DNA from 2 places in the Chryseobacterium sp. 2TAF14 genome. Region 1 is predicted to be linked to the other one. Evidence: riboswitches for the same ligand, from Rfam matches in the RefSeq annotation. Region 1 holds a riboswitch; the other holds the start of a gene.
The links. A riboswitch is a leader RNA that binds a small molecule or an ion and turns the genes downstream of it on or off. The one in region 1 is predicted to bind thiamine pyrophosphate.
Positions count from the first base shown of each region.

Region 2: it holds a riboswitch for thiamine pyrophosphate, as region 1 does, so the genes downstream of both, thiM (hydroxyethylthiazole kinase) here and thiS (sulfur carrier protein ThiS) in region 1, are expected to answer to the same signal.

Region 1 is NZ_JBFRGA010000005.1:24,155-40,347, reverse strand. It holds gene AB4Y90_RS01280 (thiazole synthase) at 1-251, opposite strand, end outside; gene AB4Y90_RS01275 (thiamine phosphate synthase) at 253-873, opposite strand; gene AB4Y90_RS01270 (thiamine phosphate synthase) at 893-1,477, opposite strand; gene thiC (phosphomethylpyrimidine synthase ThiC) at 1,474-3,285, opposite strand; gene thiS (sulfur carrier protein ThiS) at 3,297-3,503, opposite strand; TPP riboswitch at 3,562-3,661, opposite strand; gene AB4Y90_RS01255 (RluA family pseudouridine synthase) at 4,088-4,765, opposite strand; gene AB4Y90_RS01250 (hypothetical protein) at 4,769-5,095, opposite strand; gene panB (3-methyl-2-oxobutanoate hydroxymethyltransferase) at 5,095-5,910, opposite strand; gene AB4Y90_RS01240 (Crp/Fnr family transcriptional regulator) at 5,970-6,683, opposite strand; gene AB4Y90_RS01235 (heavy metal translocating P-type ATPase) at 6,773-9,148, shown strand; gene ccoS (cbb3-type cytochrome oxidase assembly protein CcoS) at 9,258-9,479, shown strand; gene ccoN (cytochrome-c oxidase, cbb3-type subunit I) at 9,485-11,743, shown strand; gene AB4Y90_RS01220 (cbb3-type cytochrome oxidase subunit 3) at 11,762-11,959, shown strand; gene AB4Y90_RS01215 (cbb3-type cytochrome c oxidase N-terminal domain-containing protein) at 11,970-12,848, shown strand; gene ccoG (cytochrome c oxidase accessory protein CcoG) at 12,944-14,398, shown strand; gene AB4Y90_RS01205 (FixH family protein) at 14,411-14,863, shown strand; gene AB4Y90_RS01200 (sulfite exporter TauE/SafE family protein) at 14,854-15,615, shown strand; partial or broken gene AB4Y90_RS01195 (IS3 family transposase) at 15,681-16,193, opposite strand, start outside.
Region 2 is NZ_JBFRGA010000021.1:18,229-22,298, reverse strand. It holds partial or broken gene AB4Y90_RS04295 (TonB-dependent receptor plug domain-containing protein) at 1-350, opposite strand, end outside; gene AB4Y90_RS04290 (response regulator) at 670-1,026, shown strand; TPP riboswitch at 1,588-1,680, shown strand; gene thiM (hydroxyethylthiazole kinase) at 1,742-2,539, shown strand; gene thiE (thiamine phosphate synthase) at 2,536-3,174, shown strand; gene thiD (bifunctional hydroxymethylpyrimidine kinase/phosphomethylpyrimidine kinase) at 3,171-4,004, shown strand; gene tenA (thiaminase II) at 3,991-4,070, shown strand, end outside.

The sequences.
Region 1 (16,193 bases):
AAAACTGCTTCTTTGGCAGTTCTTGCTCCCGAAGTATTTGGTAAAAGATGAGAATTTGTCGGTTTTAAAGCGTTTAATATATCATCTTCAGAAGAATGGGCATCAATTCTTTTCAACGCCATTGTTACCAATTCACTTTCAGAAGCGATGATAGATTCTGTCATATCCGAAAGATTTCCGAATTTTCCTGTTCCTAAAAACAAGCGGGATTCGAAAGTTCTGTCTGCTATAATTAAAGGTTTATTTTTCATATTAATTTTTATTTAAAATATTTCTGAATGGGTGAATAACAGAAGGCTGATTTGTAATCTGCCCTGAAACTGCGACACCGTAAATCCCAATCTGTTGTAATCTTTCAATGTCTTCCAAAACAATTCCTCCAATCGCAAATATTTTAGGAATTTCTATTGATTTTTGTTTTAAATCGTTAATGATTTTCTCATAACCTTCAAAACCTAAAACCGGACTTAACTGCTCTTTAGTTGAAGTAAATCTTAACGGTCCCAAACCGATGTAATCACATGATTCATTTATTCTTTGAAGAACATTTTCTATTGTATTTGCCGTTCCGCCAATGATTTTATTTTTGCCTAAAATATGCCTCGCAGTTTCTACAGATTTATCTTTTAAACCTAAATGAACGCCGTCTGCTTCAACTTCTTTTGCCATCTGAACATGGTCGTTAATGATGCAAATCGCCTGATATTCCAAACATATTTTTTTTGAAAATTTACAGAGTTTGTTAAATTCATTTTCAGGGGCATCTTTCCAGCGAATCTGTATCCATTTTATCCCGTTGTCTAAGGCTTTTTTTATATTAAATTCCTGTTCGGCTTTTGTGAAACCCTGGGAAATATATTGTAGTTTTTCCATTTTTAAATTTGAATAAATCTTAATAAAATATATTCTGTCTGCATTTTCTGAAAACTTCTAAAGGTGCATCATTTTCCCAGATTGCTCCTAATAAAGCAAGTCCGTCAACGTTGTTATCAGAAATTTTATTGATATTATTTTCATTAATTCCGCCCAAGGCGATCAGTTTTACTTTTGAATTGTTTCGTTTTTTAATATCATTCAAAACAGTTGATTCTTTACCATATCCTTTTTTAGAAATACTCGGAAAAACCGGACTCAAAAAAGCATATTCCCAATCTTCATTCAACTCATTAAAAGCTTCAATATCATGAACAGAAGTTGAAATTATTTTATTTTGGAAAGATTTATACAAATTATTTTCTCTGTCAATTTCTCTGAAATGAAGTCTTGAAATATTAAAAATTTCAGCCAAATCATATTGATTATGTAAAACAAGCTGAGAATGAAACTGCAAATCTATTTTCTGAATAAAATCTGACATTGCTTCTTTATTGATAAAAGGCTTCCTTACATGAAGCAAATCCAGACCTTCCTGAAATAATTCATTAATGATTTCAGCTTCATCCTGAACAAATTCTTCGGGTGTAATTACGATAATCATATATAAATCTCTTTTCCTTTTTCGATAAACTCACGAGATTTGTCGAACATTCCTTTTTCTGCAGATTCCCGGATTTCCTGAGTAATTTTCATCGAACAGAATTTCGGACCGCACATCGAACAGAAATGCGCAATTTTTGCTCCGTCTGCAGGAAGCGTCTCGTCGTGATAAGATCTTGCCGTTTCCGGATCTAATGAAAGATTAAACTGATCTTCCCAACGGAATTCGAATCTTGCCTTGCTCAAAGCATTGTCTCTGTATTGCGCTCCTGGATGACCTTTAGCCAAATCTGCAGCATGAGCCGCCAATTTATAGGTGATCACTCCTACCTTTACATCTTCTTTATTTGGAAGTCCTAAATGTTCTTTTGGCGTTACATAACACAACATTGCGCAACCGAACCAGCCAATCATCGCCGCCCCGATTCCGGAAGTAATATGATCATAACCCGGCGCAATATCCGTCGTTAAAGGACCTAAAGTATAAAAAGGTGCTTCGTCACACACTTCCAATTGTTTATCCATATTTTCTTTGATCATATGCATCGGAACGTGACCGGGACCTTCAATCATCACCTGAACATTGTGTTTCCATGCGATTTTCGTTAATTCGCCTAAGGTTTCCAATTCTGCAAACTGTGCTTCATCATTGGCGTCGGCAATCGAACCAGGACGAAGACCGTCGCCTAAAGAAAAAGCAACATCGTACTTTTTCATAATTTCGCAGATTTCTTCAAAATGAGCGTACAAAAAGTTTTCTTTATGATGAAACAAACACCATTTTGCCATAATGGAACCACCTCTGGAAACAATTCCTGTGACACGTTTTGCTGTTAAATGAATATATCTCAACAAAACTCCAGCGTGAATTGTGAAATAGGAAACACCTTGTTCAGCCTGTTCGATCAAAGTATCTTTAAAAATTTCCCAGGTTAAATCTTCGGCAACTCCTTTCACTTTTTCTAATGCCTGATAAATTGGGACCGTACCAATCGGAACCGGACTGTTTCGGATGATCCACTCTCTGGTTTCGTGGATGTTTTTTCCGGTTGAAAGATCCATAATCGTATCTGCACCCCATCGACAAGCCCAAACCGCTTTCTCAACTTCTTCTTCAATGCTTGATGAAACAGCACTGTTTCCGATATTTGCATTTATTTTAACCAAAAAATTACGCCCGATAATCATCGGCTCACTTTCCGGATGATTGATGTTGTTGGGAATGATCGCTCTTCCGGCTGCAATTTCGTCTCGTACAAATTCGGGTGTGATTTTATTTTTCGGAGTTCTTGCTCCAAAACTATTTCCCTGATGTTGAAAAGCCATATCTTTTGAAACAAAATCCAGTTGTTCGATTCTTTGGTTTTCTCTGATCGAGACATATTCCATTTCGGGAGTGATGATTCCCTTTTTTGCATAATATAATTGGGTAACTTCTTTTCCTTCTTTGGCCACTTTCGGTTTATGGTTATAAGAGAAGCGCAGCTCATTAAGTTTAGAATCTGCAAGACGAGATTTCCCGTATTCAGAAGTAATTCCGTCCAGAATTTCGACATCATTTCTGTCTAAAATCCATTGTTCACGGATTCGAGGAAGACCTTTTTCGATATTAATTTCAGAATTTTCATCGGTGTAAGGTCCTGATGTATCATAAACTGTAACAGGCAGATTTTCTTCTAAAGTTCCGTTGGTGAGTTTTGTAGGACTTAAATGAATTTCTCGCATTGCTACATTGATCGGGTGGATTTTCCCTTCAACATAGATTTTTTTGGAGTTTGGAAACGGTGAACGTGTGATTTTGTGAGCCATAAAAATATTTTTTAACCGCCTTGAGTAGCAGTGATTATTAAAATAGAATCTTTGTTGTTGAGAATAGTTTCCGCCCAGAATGACTGCGGAATAATGCGATTGTTAAGTGCGACTGCGATACCTTTTCTTTTTTGGGGCAATTCAATAGCCAGTAATACTTCCAAAGTTTCGGGAAGTATATCAAAATGTCTTAGAGTGTGATTTATTGTGAGCTCCATTCCTAAATTTTTTAAATACACTTTAGGAATGCCCATCATTGTACAATAGAATGTACAGCAAAGTCATCTCACTTTTTCCTACGCTAGTATGATCTAGAAATCAGGTTCAAAGGGTAAAATCTCAGCCTGTTTGTAAACAGACACCCCTAAAGTGTGGAGCGAAGGTAGACATTTTTTTGAGATGTGCAAAATTTTTTGAAAGAGATGGAAGTTGGGGGACGGAAGCTGGAAGTTTTAAAACTGTGAAAATATTTGTTTTTTTATCTCGCTGATTTTGGAGATTACGCAGATGTTTTTTATTTTATACTGGATAGATTCGAGTTAAAAATTCTTATAAGATGATAATCTTTGTATTTGGTTTTCAAATATTTAAACAAACAACTTCCAATCTAGCCCTGATTGGAACGGCATCCTTTTGGGTTGCGGCGGAGCGAAGCGGAGCCGTAACCCAAAAGATATAGTGGAAAGCAGGAAATAGCTCCTAAAAAGTAGAAAAGTAAAACTGATTTTTACATTTGAAGAAAATAAAAATGGAAATCAGATTGTCTCTAATTTCCATTTTTAACTTATTTCTAATTTAATATCTATTCTTCACAAGCTCTCCAAACTGCATCATTCTGCGGAACCGGAGCAATAATTTCTACCGCTTCTTTTGTAACAGGATGAATAAACTGAAGCTTTCTGGCATGAAGATTAATTCCGCCATCCGGATTTGAGCGTGGTGAACCGTATTTTAAATCACCTTTAATAGGAACTCCTGTTTTTGATAACTGCGCCCTGATCTGATGGTGTCTTCCCGTTTCCAGATCGATTTCTAAAAGAAGATAATTATCTAAAGTTTTAATGACGTTATAAGTAAGAATCGCTTCTTTTGCACCTTCGGTCGCTTTCGGAAAAACAATCGCCTTATTATTCTTTTCGTTTTTCTTTAAATAATGTACCAGTTTTTGACTTTGCGGGATCATTTCTTTGGCAACAACCGCCCAGTAAGTCTTTTCAATCTCGCGGTTTTTCACCATTTGGGTCAGTCTTGAAAGCGCTTTTGATGTTTTGGCATAAATAACCAATCCTGAAGTTGGTCTGTCGATACGATGCACCAAACCCAGGAAAACATTTCCGGGCTTATTATCTCTTTTTTTTATAAAATTTTTGATTAATTCTAATAAAGAATCATCGCCGGTTTTGTCACCCTGAACGAGCTGCCCGACTTTTTTATTGATCACTAAAAGGTGGTTGTCCTCAAAAACAATCTGCTCTTCCATACATTATTTACGATATTGTGATCTACTCACAAAAGAAATTACAACCCCACCTAAAAGACCTATTGTTTTTATGACATTAAGACTTGAATCGATTGGTAAAAAAGCTCCGATGATACACAAACCTGCTGCAGCATACATAGGATACATAAACTTGGTGTACATCAACATTCTTCCCTGAACGATAAAGCTGATTCCTATTAAAATATAAAATAATCTTCTGAATAGGAATACATTGATTTCATTTGAAAATAGATTAAAGTAACCTACTGCCAAACAGATAATCGCTAAAATTGAGATAATTCCTTGCGCTGCCTGTAAATTATTTTTCATTAATAGCTTTCATTTTGGTTAGGAAAATCAGCACTTTTCACATCTTTTACGTATTGAGAAACGGCTCCTGTGATTTCTGTATATAAATCTAAATATCTTCTTAAAAATTTTGGCGAGAAACCTTTGTTCATTCCCACCATATCATGATACACCAAAACCTGTCCGTCACAATGAGGTCCGGCTCCAATCCCGATCGTTGGAATTGAGATACTTTCAGTTACTTTTTTTGCAAGATCTGCAGGAATTTTTTCAAGCACAACCCCGAAACAACCCAATTCTTCAAGCAACTTTGCATCACTGATCAATTTCTCTGCTTCTGCTTCTTCTTTCGCTCGTACTTTATAAGTTCCGAACTGGTAGATAGATTGTGGGGTTAATCCCAAATGTCCCATAATAGGAATTCCGGCATTGATGATTTTCTTAATCGATTTAGAAATTTCTTTTCCGCCCTCAATTTTTATGGCATGAGCGCCACCTTCTTTCATCATTCTAACCGCAGATTCCAATGCAATATCCGGATTACTCTGGTATGTTCCGAAAGGAAGATCTGCAATTACCAATGCTCTTTCCACCCCTCTCACCACACTTTGAGTATGATAAATCATCTGGTCTAAAGTAATCGGAAGTGTCGTTTCAAAACCCGCCATTACATTTGCAGCAGAATCACCGATCAGGATCGTATCAACACCACCGGCGTCAACCATTTTTGCCGTGGTAAAATCGTAGGCGGTAAGCATTGTTATTTTTTCCTTATCGAATTTCATTTTTCGTAAGGTTTCTGTAGTAACTCTTTTAATTTCGGAATGAACAGACATAATGGATATGATTGTTTAAAGTTAAAAAGTCGGCTAAAGCCGACTTAAATATTTGAATTTTACAAAACTACGTGTCCTAGTTTCATTAATTTATCGTGGTTGAGAATTTTGATGTTTCTGCCGTCTACTTCGATGAGGCTGTCCCCTTTAAATTCGGAAATCAATCGGATCGCGCTTTCGGTAGCTGTTCCGATGATATTGGCTATTTCTTCTCTTGTTAAAGAAATTTTAATAAAGCCTTCAGGATCTGTCCCTAATTTTTGTTCCAAAAGAATAAGAATTTCGGCAAGTCTTTCTCTTACCGTTTTTTGGGCAAGGAAAGTAATGGTATTGGAAGACTCTCCCAATTCGTAAGAAATTTTCTGAAGCATCACAAAAGACAATTGCGAATCTACCTCAAGCAAATCCATAAAAACTTCTGCAGGAAGAAAAGTAGCTTCCACATCCGTCATTGCCTCAGCTTTTGCCTGAAAAGTTTCTCCGCAAAGTAATGCACGATACCCGATGATATCTCCTTCTTTAATAAATCTTAAAATCTGATCTTTACCAAAAGCACCCGATTTTGAAAGTTTGGCAGCACCTTTTTCTAAGACGAAAACACCTTTCGGCGTTTCTCCGTCCTCAAAAATAATATCGTGTTTCTGAAAACGTAAGGTTTTTTTAGCCTTAAAATACTTTTCAAAATCTGCGCTGTTTAGCCTTTCTTTAAACGATTTATCATTAAAAACTCTTGCAAATCTCTCTTCAATAGCAATTTGTTGTTCCTGCGACATTTTTATGACATTTGTCACAAAAATAGAACATTTTAAATCGATAAACAAAAAAAAATTGTTATAATTTTGTGAGTCAATAATTTATGAAGGTGAGCGAGAACTGTTTTCATTGCGGACAAGGGATAGAAAAGGAAAGGATTTCTTTTGACGAAAAAATTTTCTGCTGTACAGGCTGCAAATCTGTTTATGAAATTCTGAATACCAATAATCTCAGTAATTTTTATGAATTAAATAAAAAAGCAGGCATCAGACCAGAAGAAAACTCTTCTCAGTTTGATTATCTTGACACTAAAGAAATTTTTGACAGAATCACCGATTTTTCTGAAGGAAACACCAGTCTTGTCACATTCAGAATTCCGGTAATACACTGTTCTTCATGCATTTGGCTACTTGAAAGCCTTCATACTTTGCATAAAGACATTCATTATTCCCAGGTTAATTTTACAAGAAAAACTTTGCAGGTTTCTTTTAATCATAACGAATTAAAATTAAGCGATTTAGCTAAATTTTTAACCAATTTAGGCTACAAACCGGCAATCAATCTTGAGACTGCTGACAAAAACGAGGATAATCTCGATAAATCTTTATTGATAAAACTTGCCGTTGCAGGATTTGCTTTTGGTAACGGAATGTTTTTGGCCTTTCCTGAATATATTGGCGGAGAAGATTACTGGATGGAGCATTACAAAGGCTTGTTCAGAGTTTTGATGTTTTTACTTTCCGTTCCGGTTGTGTTTTATTCGGCTTCAGATTATTATAAATCTGCTTGGTATGGTTTGAAAAATAAAATCGTAAACATTGATGTTCCGATTGTTTTAGGGATTTTCGTTTTATTCGGAAGAAGTATTTATGAAATTGCGACTGATTACGGTCCCGGTTATTTTGATACCTTGTGCGGACTTCTGTTTTTTATGCTATTAGGGAAAATTTTCCAGAAAAGAACGTATAGTTCGCTTTCTTACGACAGAGATTACAAATCATTTTATCCGATCGCGGTAACTAAAGTTGACTTTAACGGAAAGCAGGAAAATATTTTACTTTCAGAAATAAAAATCGGCGACAGAATTTTAGTGAGAAATCAAGAAATTATTCCTGTTGATGCCATTTTGATCAGTGGAAAAGGTAATATAGACAATAGTTTCATCACCGGCGAAAGCGTGAGTATTTCTAAAGATGCAGGAGATAAAATCTTTGCCGGAGGAAAACAAATCGGCTCATCTTTGGAGCTTGAAGTTATCAAAAATGTCGATCAAAGTTATCTTACCCAGCTCTGGAACAAAGAAGCTTTTAAAAAGCACGAGACAGGACTTGATACTTTAATCAACGACATCAGTAAATATTTTACTTTTATTATTCTGGGAATTGCTCTTGTTGCAGGAATTTATTGGTATTTTATCGATCTTGAAACGATGTTCCAGGTTATTTCTGCGGTTTTAATCATTGCCTGTCCTTGTGCATTGGCGCTGTCCTCTCCTTTTACTTTCGGTCACATTATGAGAATTTTAGGCCGGAATAAATTTTATGTAAAAGATACTTTAACGATCGAGAAAATTGCAAAAGTTGACACTTTAGTTTTTGATAAAACCGGAACCATTACGCACAGAAAAAAATCAAATATACGATACGAAGGTTCTGAAATTCAGGAATTTGATTTATTAAATATTAAAAGCTTGGTTAAAAACTCAAATCATCCGCTTTCAAAATCGTTGTATGAATTTTTGGAAGTTCAGGATGACTATTTCCCGGTTGACAATTTTGAAGAGATTTCCGGAAAAGGTTATGAAGCAAGCGTAAGAGGAAATAGTTATAAAATAGGCTCGGCAAAATACAATAATCAGGAGTCTAAAAATCTTGAAACCGCAGTTTACATTAGTAAAAACAATGAGTTTATCGGTAAATTTATTTTTAAAAATGAGTACCGTGAAAACCTCAATAATCTTTTCACAAGACTTCTCAATTATAAGATTTTCATTCTGAGCGGCGACAATGCTTCTGAAGAAAATCAGCTTAAAGAGATCATTCCGAATTACAGCTCGATGGCATTTAACCAAAATCCGGAAGATAAGCTTAATTATATTAAAAATCTTCAGGATAAAGGCTTAAAAGTCATCATGCTCGGTGACGGATTAAATGACGCAGGAGCTTTAAAACAGAGCAATGTAGGAATCGCAATTTCTGACGACAGCAACAGCTTTACCCCTTCTTCCGACGTTATTATGAACGGAGAAAAAGTCTCGCAGCTTGACAATTATCTGAACGTTTGTAAAGGCTCAATTACGATTGTAAAAATGACATTCATAATCAGTTTCCTTTACAATATTGTTGGTCTCAGCTTTGCAGTAACCGGTCATATGGATCCTCTTTTTGCGGCATTGATTATGCCTGCAAGTTCCATCACTGTCATCTCTTTCACGACAATTTCAACCTGGATTCTGGGGCAGAAATATTTCAAAAAACAGGCGTAAAAGCCCTTATTTAGACTGATTTTAAATTAGCCTAAACCTGTATTTCGTGATGAATGTCATTATTTTTCACTAAATTTGAACCCCGAAAATAGGTTAATTTTGTTGTCAGATGGATATTCTATATTTAATGATCTTATGCAGCGTTTCTTTGGCTGTAGTTTTTCTGGTCGTATTTATAGTTTTCGCCAGAAAAGGGCAGTTTGAGGATGACGAGTCTCCGGCTGTAAGAATACTTTTTGACTCCGATGAAACAAAGGAAAAAAAAGATACTGGCAACAACAGCGATAAGGAAAAAGAAGATAATAATAAATTTGAAGAAAAAAGTGAATAGTTAATATGGAGACACAAAAGTTTAGTTATGACAACAGTATTGTTCGTGCATTCCTATACGCGACCATAGTTTTTGGAATTATCGGTTTCGTATTTGGATTAACGGCAGCATTGATGCTTTTCTATCCTGAGCTTCCTGAATTTTTGTTCGGAACTGACGATACAACCATCAACAGTCTGGCATCAGGAAACATACAAGGGTTAATTAATACCAACGGTGCGTTAGGGTTTGGTAGAATAAGAATGCTACACACCACTACGGTAATTTTTGCATTCGTATGTAATATTGTTTATGTAGGGGTTTATTATTCTACACAAAGATTATTAAAAACCAGAATGTACAGCGATACTTTATCGTGGATCCATTTCTGGACATGGCAGTTTATGATTGTTGCTACATTCATCACATTCTTTATGGGGATCAATACTTCAAAAGAATATGCTGAGCACGAGTGGCCAATCGATATATTAATCGCAGTTTCATGGATCATTTTCGGGGTGAATATGATTTTAACGATTGCAAAAAGAAGAGTAAGACACCTTTACGTAGCGATCTGGTTCTATCTTGGAACCTGGGTTGCAGTAGCGATGCTTCACATATTCAACAACTTAGAAGTACCATTAACGTTCTCCGGATGGAAGTCTTATTCTGCGTATGCAGGAGCAAAAGATGCCATCGTACAATGGTGGTACGGTCACAATGCGGTAGCTTTCGTATTGACGACTCCTGTTTTAGGTTTAATGTATTATTTCTTACCTAAAGCTGCAGACAGACCGGTATTCTCATACAAATTATCAATTATTCACTTTTGGTCATTGATTTTCGTTTATATCTGGGCCGGACCTCACCACCTTCAGTACACCGCTTTACCAGCTTGGGCTCAAGCAGTGGGAACTGGTTTCTCAATCATGCTTATTGCACCATCTTGGGGAGGTATGCTGAACGGACTTCTTACATTAAGAGGAGCCTGGGATAAAGTAAGAGAAAATCCTATTCTGAAATTCTTCGTAGTTGCAGTTACGTGTTATGGTATGGCAACTTTTGAAGGACCTCTTTTGGCTACAAAAAACATCAATAAAATTGGTCACTTTACAGACTGGGTTATCGGTCACGTACATTTAGGAGCATTAGGATGGAATGGTTTCATGGCATTCGGTGTGATCTATTACTTGGTTCCGATCATGTGGAGAACCAAAATGTGGTCTGTTAAATTAGCAAACTGGCATTTCTGGTTAGGTACTTTAGGAATTATTTTCTATGCTGTACCAATGTATATTTCAGGATTTACTCAGGGGTTAATGTGGAAACAATTCAACCCGGACGGAACATTATTGTGGAAAAACTGGCTAGACACCGTTACTGCAATTATTCCTTACTTTAAAATGAGATTCGTTGGTGGTTTATTCTACCTTTCAGGAGGTCTTTTAATGGTGGTGAATGTTTACATGACGATCAAAAAAGGATCATTCCAGAAAGAAGTTCCTGCAGAAGCTCCGGCTTTGGCAAATATCAGCAACAAAAGAAAAGAAGGAGAAGGTTTCCACCTTTGGCTGGAAAGAATGCCTGCTTTATTAACGGTATTATCATTGCTTACTATCTCAATAGGAAGTATGGTAGAGATTATTCCTACTTTATCATTGAAGAAAAGTGTACCAACAATATCTGCGGTAAAACCATATTCACCGCTGGAGCTTGAAGGTAGAGATCTATATATCCGTGAAGGTTGTAACGCTTGTCACTCGCAGATGGTAAGACCATTCAGAGACGAGATCGTAAGATTTAACGGTAAAAATGGACAGTACTCTAAAGCCGGAGAGTTTGTTTACGACAGACCTTTCCTTTGGGGATCGAAAAGAACAGGACCGGATTTGCATAGGGAAGGAGGTAAAAACCCAAGTTCTTGGCACTATAAGCATATGTATAACCCAAGACAAACGTCTGCAGGTTCTATTATGCCACGTTACCCATGGTTGATTTCAAATAATCTTGACCGTTCTCAAATGGTGGACAAAATCAAGTTTATGAAAAATACCTACGATGTACCTTATACAAAAGCTCAGATTGATACTGCAGATAAATGGGCAGATAATCAGGCAGCAAAAATTGTAAAAGATATCTTCGTAGAAGCGGCTGACCTTAAAGAAGCGTATGCAAAAAGACCTCAGGGAGAATTAGAGAAAAAAGAGATTATTGCTCTTATCGCTTATCTTCAGAGATTGGGAACCGATATTAAAACGACAGAAATAAAAACAGCCAGTAACTAATAAAATTAAAAGTTTACGATGATTCCTCAAAACTTTAAAGATATATTATCCAATACCGACAATGCAGGTTTTTATCAAACATTGGCTCTGATTTTCTTTATGCTGTTTTTCGTTGCTTTGATTATATATGTTTTTAGCAGGCCTAAAAAATATTACAAAGAAGAAGAGCACGCTCCGCTTGAGGATGACGAAGATGATTTTAATTTAAAAAATTAAACTATTTATTATGAGACAAAGAACACCGGTTTTTGTAAACATTTTAATAATAACGGTATTATTAGTAATATTTTATTATTTATTTGTTCAGAGCTACGCGTTTTTAGCTTCACCATATTTCTGGGGAACTGTTGTGATCAGTGCTATTTTAGCATACATTCACAGCGCTATCGGAGATTTGATTGAAAACAATAAATTCAAAAAATTAACGGCTGAAGAAAAATCTGCGTATTTAGCAGAGAAAAAAGTACCTTATTTTCAGAGACTTTATGCAGCTGCCTTCAAAAAACAGTCTGATACTGAAGAAAAAGATATTCTTATTGACCACGGTTTCGACGGAATTATGGAATTGGATAATCAATTACCAAAATGGTGGTTAGGTTTATTCTACTTCGGGACTGTATTCTGTATCGTTTATATCTGTGCTTATGCGTTTACAGATTTTGCACACCCGATTAGTGAGTATGATAAAGAATATAAAGAGCAAGAAGCTGCTATCGCAATATATCTTGCAGATCAGCCACCGGTAACTATAGAATCGGCATCTTTCTCTGAAGACAATATTGCAGCAGGTGAAGAAATCTTCAAAACCAACTGTGTATCTTGTCACTCAGATGGTGGTAAAGGAGGTATCGGACCAAACCTTACAGATAATTTCTGGCACAACCAGCCTGAGAAAACTTTATTCAAAAACGTATTCCACGTTGTAGAAAATGGTGTTGCAGGGACTGCAATGCAGGCTTGGGGTAAAAATGGAGTTCTTACAGGAGGCGATATTGAAAAAGTTGCAGCTTACGTCTACTCTATCAACCAGCTTAAAAAACCAATTACACCTAAAGAAGGAGGCGCACCGCCATATGGTGATGAGGCTCATTGGGAAAAACAGTAATTAAAAAAAATAGATAAACATATGAAAAACATAATTTGTTATTAGATAAAAATAGTAACGAATTATGTTTTTTCGTTTTTTAAAACCTAGTAAAAATGTCAAAAATAGATGAAGACATCGTTCGCGGTGGACAGGGGCAGGTTTTAGACCCTGAAACCTATAGAGATTCTATAGGCACAATGGAACAATCCGGTAAACGAAAATGGGTTTTTCCAAAAAAACCAAAAGGAAGATATACCAACAAAAGAGAATTGGTAAGTTATCTTCTTCTGATTATTTATTTTGCCGTACCATTTATCAAAATTAATGGGAACCCGTTTTTTTTGTTTAATGTTATCGACAGAGAATTTTTTATTGCAGGACAGCCTTTTTATCCGCAAGACTTTTTTATCCTTACTTTAGGTGCTATTGCATCTCTTATTTTCATTATTATTTTTACCATTGCATTCGGAAGAATTTTCTGCGGGTGGATCTGCCCTCAGACAATTTTTATGGAATCTGTCTTTCGTAAAATAGAATACCTGATTGAAGGAGACCGAAATAAGCAAATGAAGCTGGACAGACAAGAGTGGAACTCTGAAAAAATTTGGAAAAGAAGCTTGAAATGGTCGGTTTACATTATCATTTCCCTGATTATTACACACTTTATGTTTATGTATATTGTGGGTTATCAGGAAGTATTCAGCATTGTTTCTGAAGGCCCGTTTGCCAATCCTACCAACTTTATCGTAATGATACTTTTTACGGCAGCTTTTTACTTTGTTTTTGCGTGGTTCAGAGAGCAGGTTTGTACATTGGTTTGTCCTTACGGAAGATTGCAGGGCGTTTTAATTGATAAAGAAACCATCAACGTATTTTACGATTTTAAAAGAGGTGAAAACCGCTCTAAATGGAGAAAAGGGGAAGACCGAAAAGCCGCAGGAAAAGGAGATTGCATCGACTGTTATCAATGTGTAGTCGTTTGTCCTACCGGAATTGACATCAGAGACGGGCAACAATTGGAATGTGTAAACTGTACCGCATGTATTGATGCCTGTGACGAAGTAATGGAAAAGGTAGGTTTACCGAAAGGCTTGATACGTTATGCATCCGAAAAAGAAATAGAAACCGGAACTCCGTATAAATTTACAGGAAGAATGAAAGGTTTTGCCGTTGTTTTGGTCTTACTGGTAGGATTTTTAGGATATTTACTCTCAAGCCGTGGCGAAATAGAAGCAAAATTCATCAAACCTGCAGGAAGCACATTCTTTGTAAGAGAAGGGAAAATCATCAACACCTACAACTATACTTTCCTTAATAAAACAAATGATAAAAAGATTGTTACCATCAAAGTAATAGAACCTGCTCACGCAGAAGTAGGCTACAGCGGATCAAGCAAAATAAGTGTGGAACGCGACAAGATTTCAAAAGGAACCATCAACATCAGCTTTCCGGAGGCAGATATGAATCTGTCTAAACAAAACATCACCATCGGCGTTTATGATATGAAAGGAAAACTGATCGATTCTTATCAGACGTATTTCGAAGGACCTTTTAAATTACAGTTTTAAAATTTTAAGATTATGAAAAATTTCACTTGGGGACACGGTATTTTTTTAGCTTTAGCCTCATTTATTATATTTATTTTATCCATGGTTTTTCTTTTCCCGAACGGGCAGAAAAATTCTGAAATGGTAACTGACAAATATTACGAAGAAGAGCTTCTTTACCAATCGGTAATAGATGCCAAAAAACGTGGAGATGAGCTTCTTGAAAAGCCTGTTTACAGTCAGTCGCCACAAGGTATTAAACTAACGTTGCCGAAAGATGTCAACAATTCAAATTCGATAGTAAGTTTTGTTTTAAACAGATCAGATGACCAGAATTTAGACATAAAAAAAACGGTAAAGCTAGATGTAGCAAATTCATTTCTGATCCCGGCTTCAGTTTTAAAAAACGGAAATTATACCTTAAGACTTCATTGGATCAAAGATAAAATCGACTACAGACTCGATTATGACGTGATATGGAAATAGCATTGATTATATCTGCAATTGGCTTAGGCTTCGCGTCCGGTTTTCACTGTATCGGAATGTGCGGTCCCATTGCGTTATCAATGGGTTTAACCAAAAAGCAGGCAACCAATTATTACCTTCAAAATTTCACCTATCAGTTTGGAAGAATCACAACTTATGCTTTTTTAGGAGCAATATTGGGAATTGTAGGTCAGGGTTTTGAAATGGCAGGTTTTCAGCAATATCTTACGATTGGTGTGGGAATTTTGCTGATTATCATGGCTTTGTTTTCGTTTGGCGGAAAAGATTTTGTTTCAAAGATTCCTTTTATTTCTAAATTTCTTTTTAAAGTTAAATCAAACTTAGGAAAACTCCTCCAAAAAGCAGATTACCGCTCAAGATTCACCACAGGTATTTTGAACGGTTTTTTACCCTGCGGAATGGTTTACATGGCTCTTACAGCCAGTCTTGCAAGCGGCGGAATTTGGCAGGGCGCTTCTTTCATGGCATTATTCGGATTGGGAACACTTCCGTTTATGTTCACAGTTGTTTTGGTGGGAAATTTGATGAATCAGGCATTCAGAACAAAAATTTTAAAAGCAATTCCAGTCGTAATGATTATCTTGGGTGGATTATTTATTTTAAGAGGACTTGAACTTGGGATTCCCTACATTTCTCCGCCTTCGGAAGCTATGATGGTTTCTCCGGAGCATGATGTGAATTGTCACAACACAGATCCGAATCATAAGCATAGTGTGGAGACTTGTCATTGACTCAATATAAACATAAACTTTTTTATGAACTTGCAACTATTTTTGAGGCAAAATTTATATACTCTTTATGCTACATTTTTAGATTGATTAGACATTAAATTTTGATACTCTTTTATAGTTAAATTTCCTAAAGCCGAATGCCTTCTGTGAGTGTTGTAAAATGTTTCTATATATTCAAACACAGAGTTTTTGGCATGATCTCTAGTTTCATATTTATTTTGGTAGACAAGTTCTGTTTTCAGAGTTTTGAAAAAGCTCTCTGCTACAGCATTATCATAACAGTTCCCTTTTCCACTCATGCTTCGAGTAATGTTTTTTCCGACTATTGATGTAAATTCTGTACACGCATATTGTATTCCTCTATCTGAATGGAAAATCAAGCTGTCATGATCCTGTAAAGGACGATGGAGTCTTGCCATTTTCAAGGCAGCAATACTGGCCTGAGCCTTCATCGTCTCACTTAATGACCAGCCGATAACCTTTCTGTCAAACAAATCAATGACTGTAGTAAGATACAACCAACCCTGACCTGTGCGGATATACGTAATATCAGACACCCAAACCTCTGTTTTTAACCT
Region 2 (4,070 bases), on a different contig from region 1:
CTTGCCGAAATAGAAGCAGAACCACGCACCCTGATTTCTAATGGCTCTCCCGGTTTCCCAGAAGTAGCACGGGTTTTTACTCCCGCAATCTGACCTGTCAAAGCCTGATCAACTCTCGCAATGGGGCGGTCTTTAAAGCTTGCCGTATTTACTTTTCCTACAGCTCCGGTAACTTCTCCTTTTTTTTGTGTGCCGTAAGCAATAACGACTACTTCCTCGATCTCTTTCGTTTTATTATTAGGATTGGTTTGCGTACTATCTTTTGCTTTACCGGACGTTTGTGTTTCCTGGGCGAAGATAAAACCTGTGGTATTTAGTAAAATACCAAGAGTTATTATGGATCTCTTCATTTCGTGATTTGGTGATTATTAAAAATTACTAATATGATTTGTATTAAAATAAAAAGCGAAAAAGTATCATCAAAACCCACATGATATTTCTCATATTTTTATTTTTATAAAAGTATAGTTATCGAAAATTTCTGCTATCCTGCAGTCACCTGCTCAAATCTCTTAAGATAGAAATACAGTCTGATAATTGATGTTTCACAGCTATTTTTTAAGCTAAAAACTTTATTTAAAAAAGAAAAATACTGGCTTATATAGAAAATTTGTTTTAAAATATTTAACATAATCTAAACATTGGCTTTGTTTTTGCCAGGCAAGAGACATGAAAACAATTTTTATCGTAGAAGATGAGACAGGCATCAGAGATGCATTACAATTGCTCCTGTCATTCGAAAATTATGACGTGCGTTCATTTGCCACCGTTGAAGCCTTCAACAATAGAGATCAGTCGGTTGTTCCCGATATTTTTATTTTAGATGTAAGATTACCGGATGGTTCGGGTACAGATTTATGCAATCAGATAAAAAAAGATGAGGCTACCTCAAAAATTCCTGTAATGATCATCAGTGCTCATGCAAAAGCAGAAAATGTGATCAACTCCTGCAATGCCGATGAATTTATTTCTAAACCGTTCGATATTGATGATGTTCTTATAAAAATTGAAACATTAACTGCATAACATTCAATCTATTATATATTAAATACCCTGGAACTTCTTTCAGGGATATTTTATTTTAGGGCCTGTTTAAATTATTGAAAAAACGCAAAGACGCAAGATTTATAAAAGTTCTCTGTTTTTAAGACGCAAGGAGAAAATCAAAGATTTTCTTTTATAATGCTGATCAATTTTATCGAAGATAAAATCCTTGCGCCTTAAAGCATACTATAGTTAAACAATTTTGCGCCTTTGCGAAAAACCAATCATGAAATTCATATTTATTAATTTTTAAACAGACTCTTATTAAAACTTAGAGCCTGTTAAAATTTATTTAATCTTTTTTATAAACTATCTCTTAATTCTCTAAATTAAATAAACTTTGTTTATTCTTATCTTTAACATTAAGAATTTTAGATAATTAAGCTGAATATGATTAAGGCAACAATGAATTGTTTTTTATTAAGTTTTGTAAGCTAAAAGGTCTTAATTTCTTAATGTTAAAAATATATTCAATATTTAAAAAACTACTTTATTTTTGAGGGCAATGTGATTTTTATAATCAATATTTTTCAATACTTTTGTGTTACGCTTTAGGGGTATTCTGAAAAGAATTGAGAGAGTCCCTTTGAACCTGATACGGCTTACACCGACGTAGGGAAAAGCAATGAGCCATATTCTTCATGACGGCTGTTGTTCCGGATTTATCCTAAAGCTTTTATTGATAAAAAATAATAGAATGGAAAATAATCTTTGGAGCAATATCGTTCAGGTACGAAACGCATCTCCCCTCGTTCACAGCATCACCAATTATGTTGTGATGAACACCACCGCAAATGCAGTTCTGGCAATTGGCGCATCACCGATCATGGCTCATGCAAAATCTGAAGTGGAAGAAATGGTAAACATTTCAAATTCTTTGGTTATCAACATCGGTACAATTGATGAATACTGGGAAGAAGCGATGCTTCTGGCTGCAAAAAAAGCAAACGAATTACACAAACCCTGGATTTTAGATCCTGTAGGAGCCGGAGCGTCATCTTTCCGGGATTCGGCTTTAAGCAAGATTCTTTCTTTTAATCCTACAGTAATCAGAGGAAATGCTTCCGAAATTATTGCTCTTTCAAAAACCAGCAATACAATTACAAAAGGCGTCGACAGTACCGCACAAAGCAATGAAGCCATAGAAGCCGCTAAAATATTAGCACAAAATCATAAATCCATAATTTGTATTTCAGGTGAAACCGATATCATAATCAATGAAACTCAGGAAATACATTTAAAAAACGGCGATCCGATGATGACCAAAGTTACCGGGCTCGGTTGTACAGCAACTGCATTGATCGGTTCTTTTATCGGAGTCATTGAAAACAAAACTGACGCAGTTGTCTCTGCAATGAGCCTATTGGGAATAGCCGGAGAAATAGCCGCTGAACAGAGTGCAGGTCCCGGAAGTTTGCAACTCAACATTATTGATAAACTGTACAATATTACAGAAGATGAATTTTATAATCATTTAAAAATGGTAAAGCAATGACTTTAAAATCATCATTTCCTTATCAGCTTTATTTAGTCATTTCAGAGAAAGATTGTTTAGGAAAAGACTTTCTTAAAGTTGCAGAACAATCGATTCTGGGCGGTGTTGATATCATTCAGCTGCGTGAAAAAAATATTTCAACAGAAAATTTTCTTCAAAAAGCATTAGCTTTAAAAGAGATTACCGATAAATATAATATTCCGCTTATTATTAATGATCATTTTGAAGTTGCCGAAAAAGTTGGTTCAGCAGGAATTCATGTCGGGAATAACGACAGATCTCCGTCAAGTCTGAGAAATGATTTATTTTTTAAAAATAAAATGATCGGCTATTCCATTGAATATCTAAGTCAATTGGAAGGTGTAAATACAGAATTATCAGATTACCTAGGAATCAGTCCGATATTTAGCACCCAAACCAAAAAAGACACCGTGACAGAATGGGGATTGGAAGGTTTATCAAAAATAAGATCTCTTACAGACAAGCCACTTGTTGCCATCGGAAATATCAATTCTAAAAATGCAGCTTCAATTATAAAAGCCGGCGCAGATTCTTTAGCTATTGTATCTGCCATTTGTGGTTCTGAAAATCCTGAAAAAGCAGCCTACGAAATTAAAAACGAAATATTAAAATGAAAAAATACACTTACCCAACCGTTCTTACCATTGCAGGTTTCGATGGAAGCGGCGGTGCAGGAATACAGGCAGATATCAAAACGTTTTCAGCTTTGGGATGCTATGCAACATCGGTACTTACTGCACTTCCCGTTCAAAATACAATGGGTGTTAGAAAAATATATCCTGTTCCGACTGAAGCTGTTGCAGACCAGATAAAAGCTGTGCTTGATGATATTTTTCCTGATGCTATTAAAATTGGGATGGTTCATACCTCTCAATTGGTTGAAACCATTGTAAATACTTTAAAAAAATATCCAAAAATCCCGATTGTATTTGATCCTGTGATGGTTGCGACAAGCGGACATCGGTTGATTGAAGAAGAAACCATTCAGACGATTGTTGAACAATTATTCCCCATTGCAGAAATTATTACCCCAAATATGGACGAAGCTTCGATCCTGGCAAAAATGGAAGTTAAAACTTTAGAAGATATGCAAAAAGCCGGTGAAAAAATTTTACAATCGGGTTGTAAAAATATCCTTCTTAAAGGCGGACATCAGGAATTGCCAACCGTTACTTCATTATTATTTGAAGAAAATGGCAAACAATCTAGTTTTGAAACTATAAAATTTGCAACAAACAACACTCACGGTTCCGGATGTACGCTTTCTTCGGCTATTGCTGCTTTTATAGCGAGAGGTGAAAATCTATTCAATTCTGTTGAATCAGCACAGCAATATGTTTTTGAAGCTATTAAAAACGGAAAAGATGTTGCCGTCGGAAAAGGAAATGGTCCGCTTAATCACTTTTTTAATCCCCATAAATTAATTAAAAATGAATTGGTCTGAACTAACCTGGAAACAAACTGAAGAACGATATCAAGCTATTCTTACCATGCCTTTTGTCTCCCAATT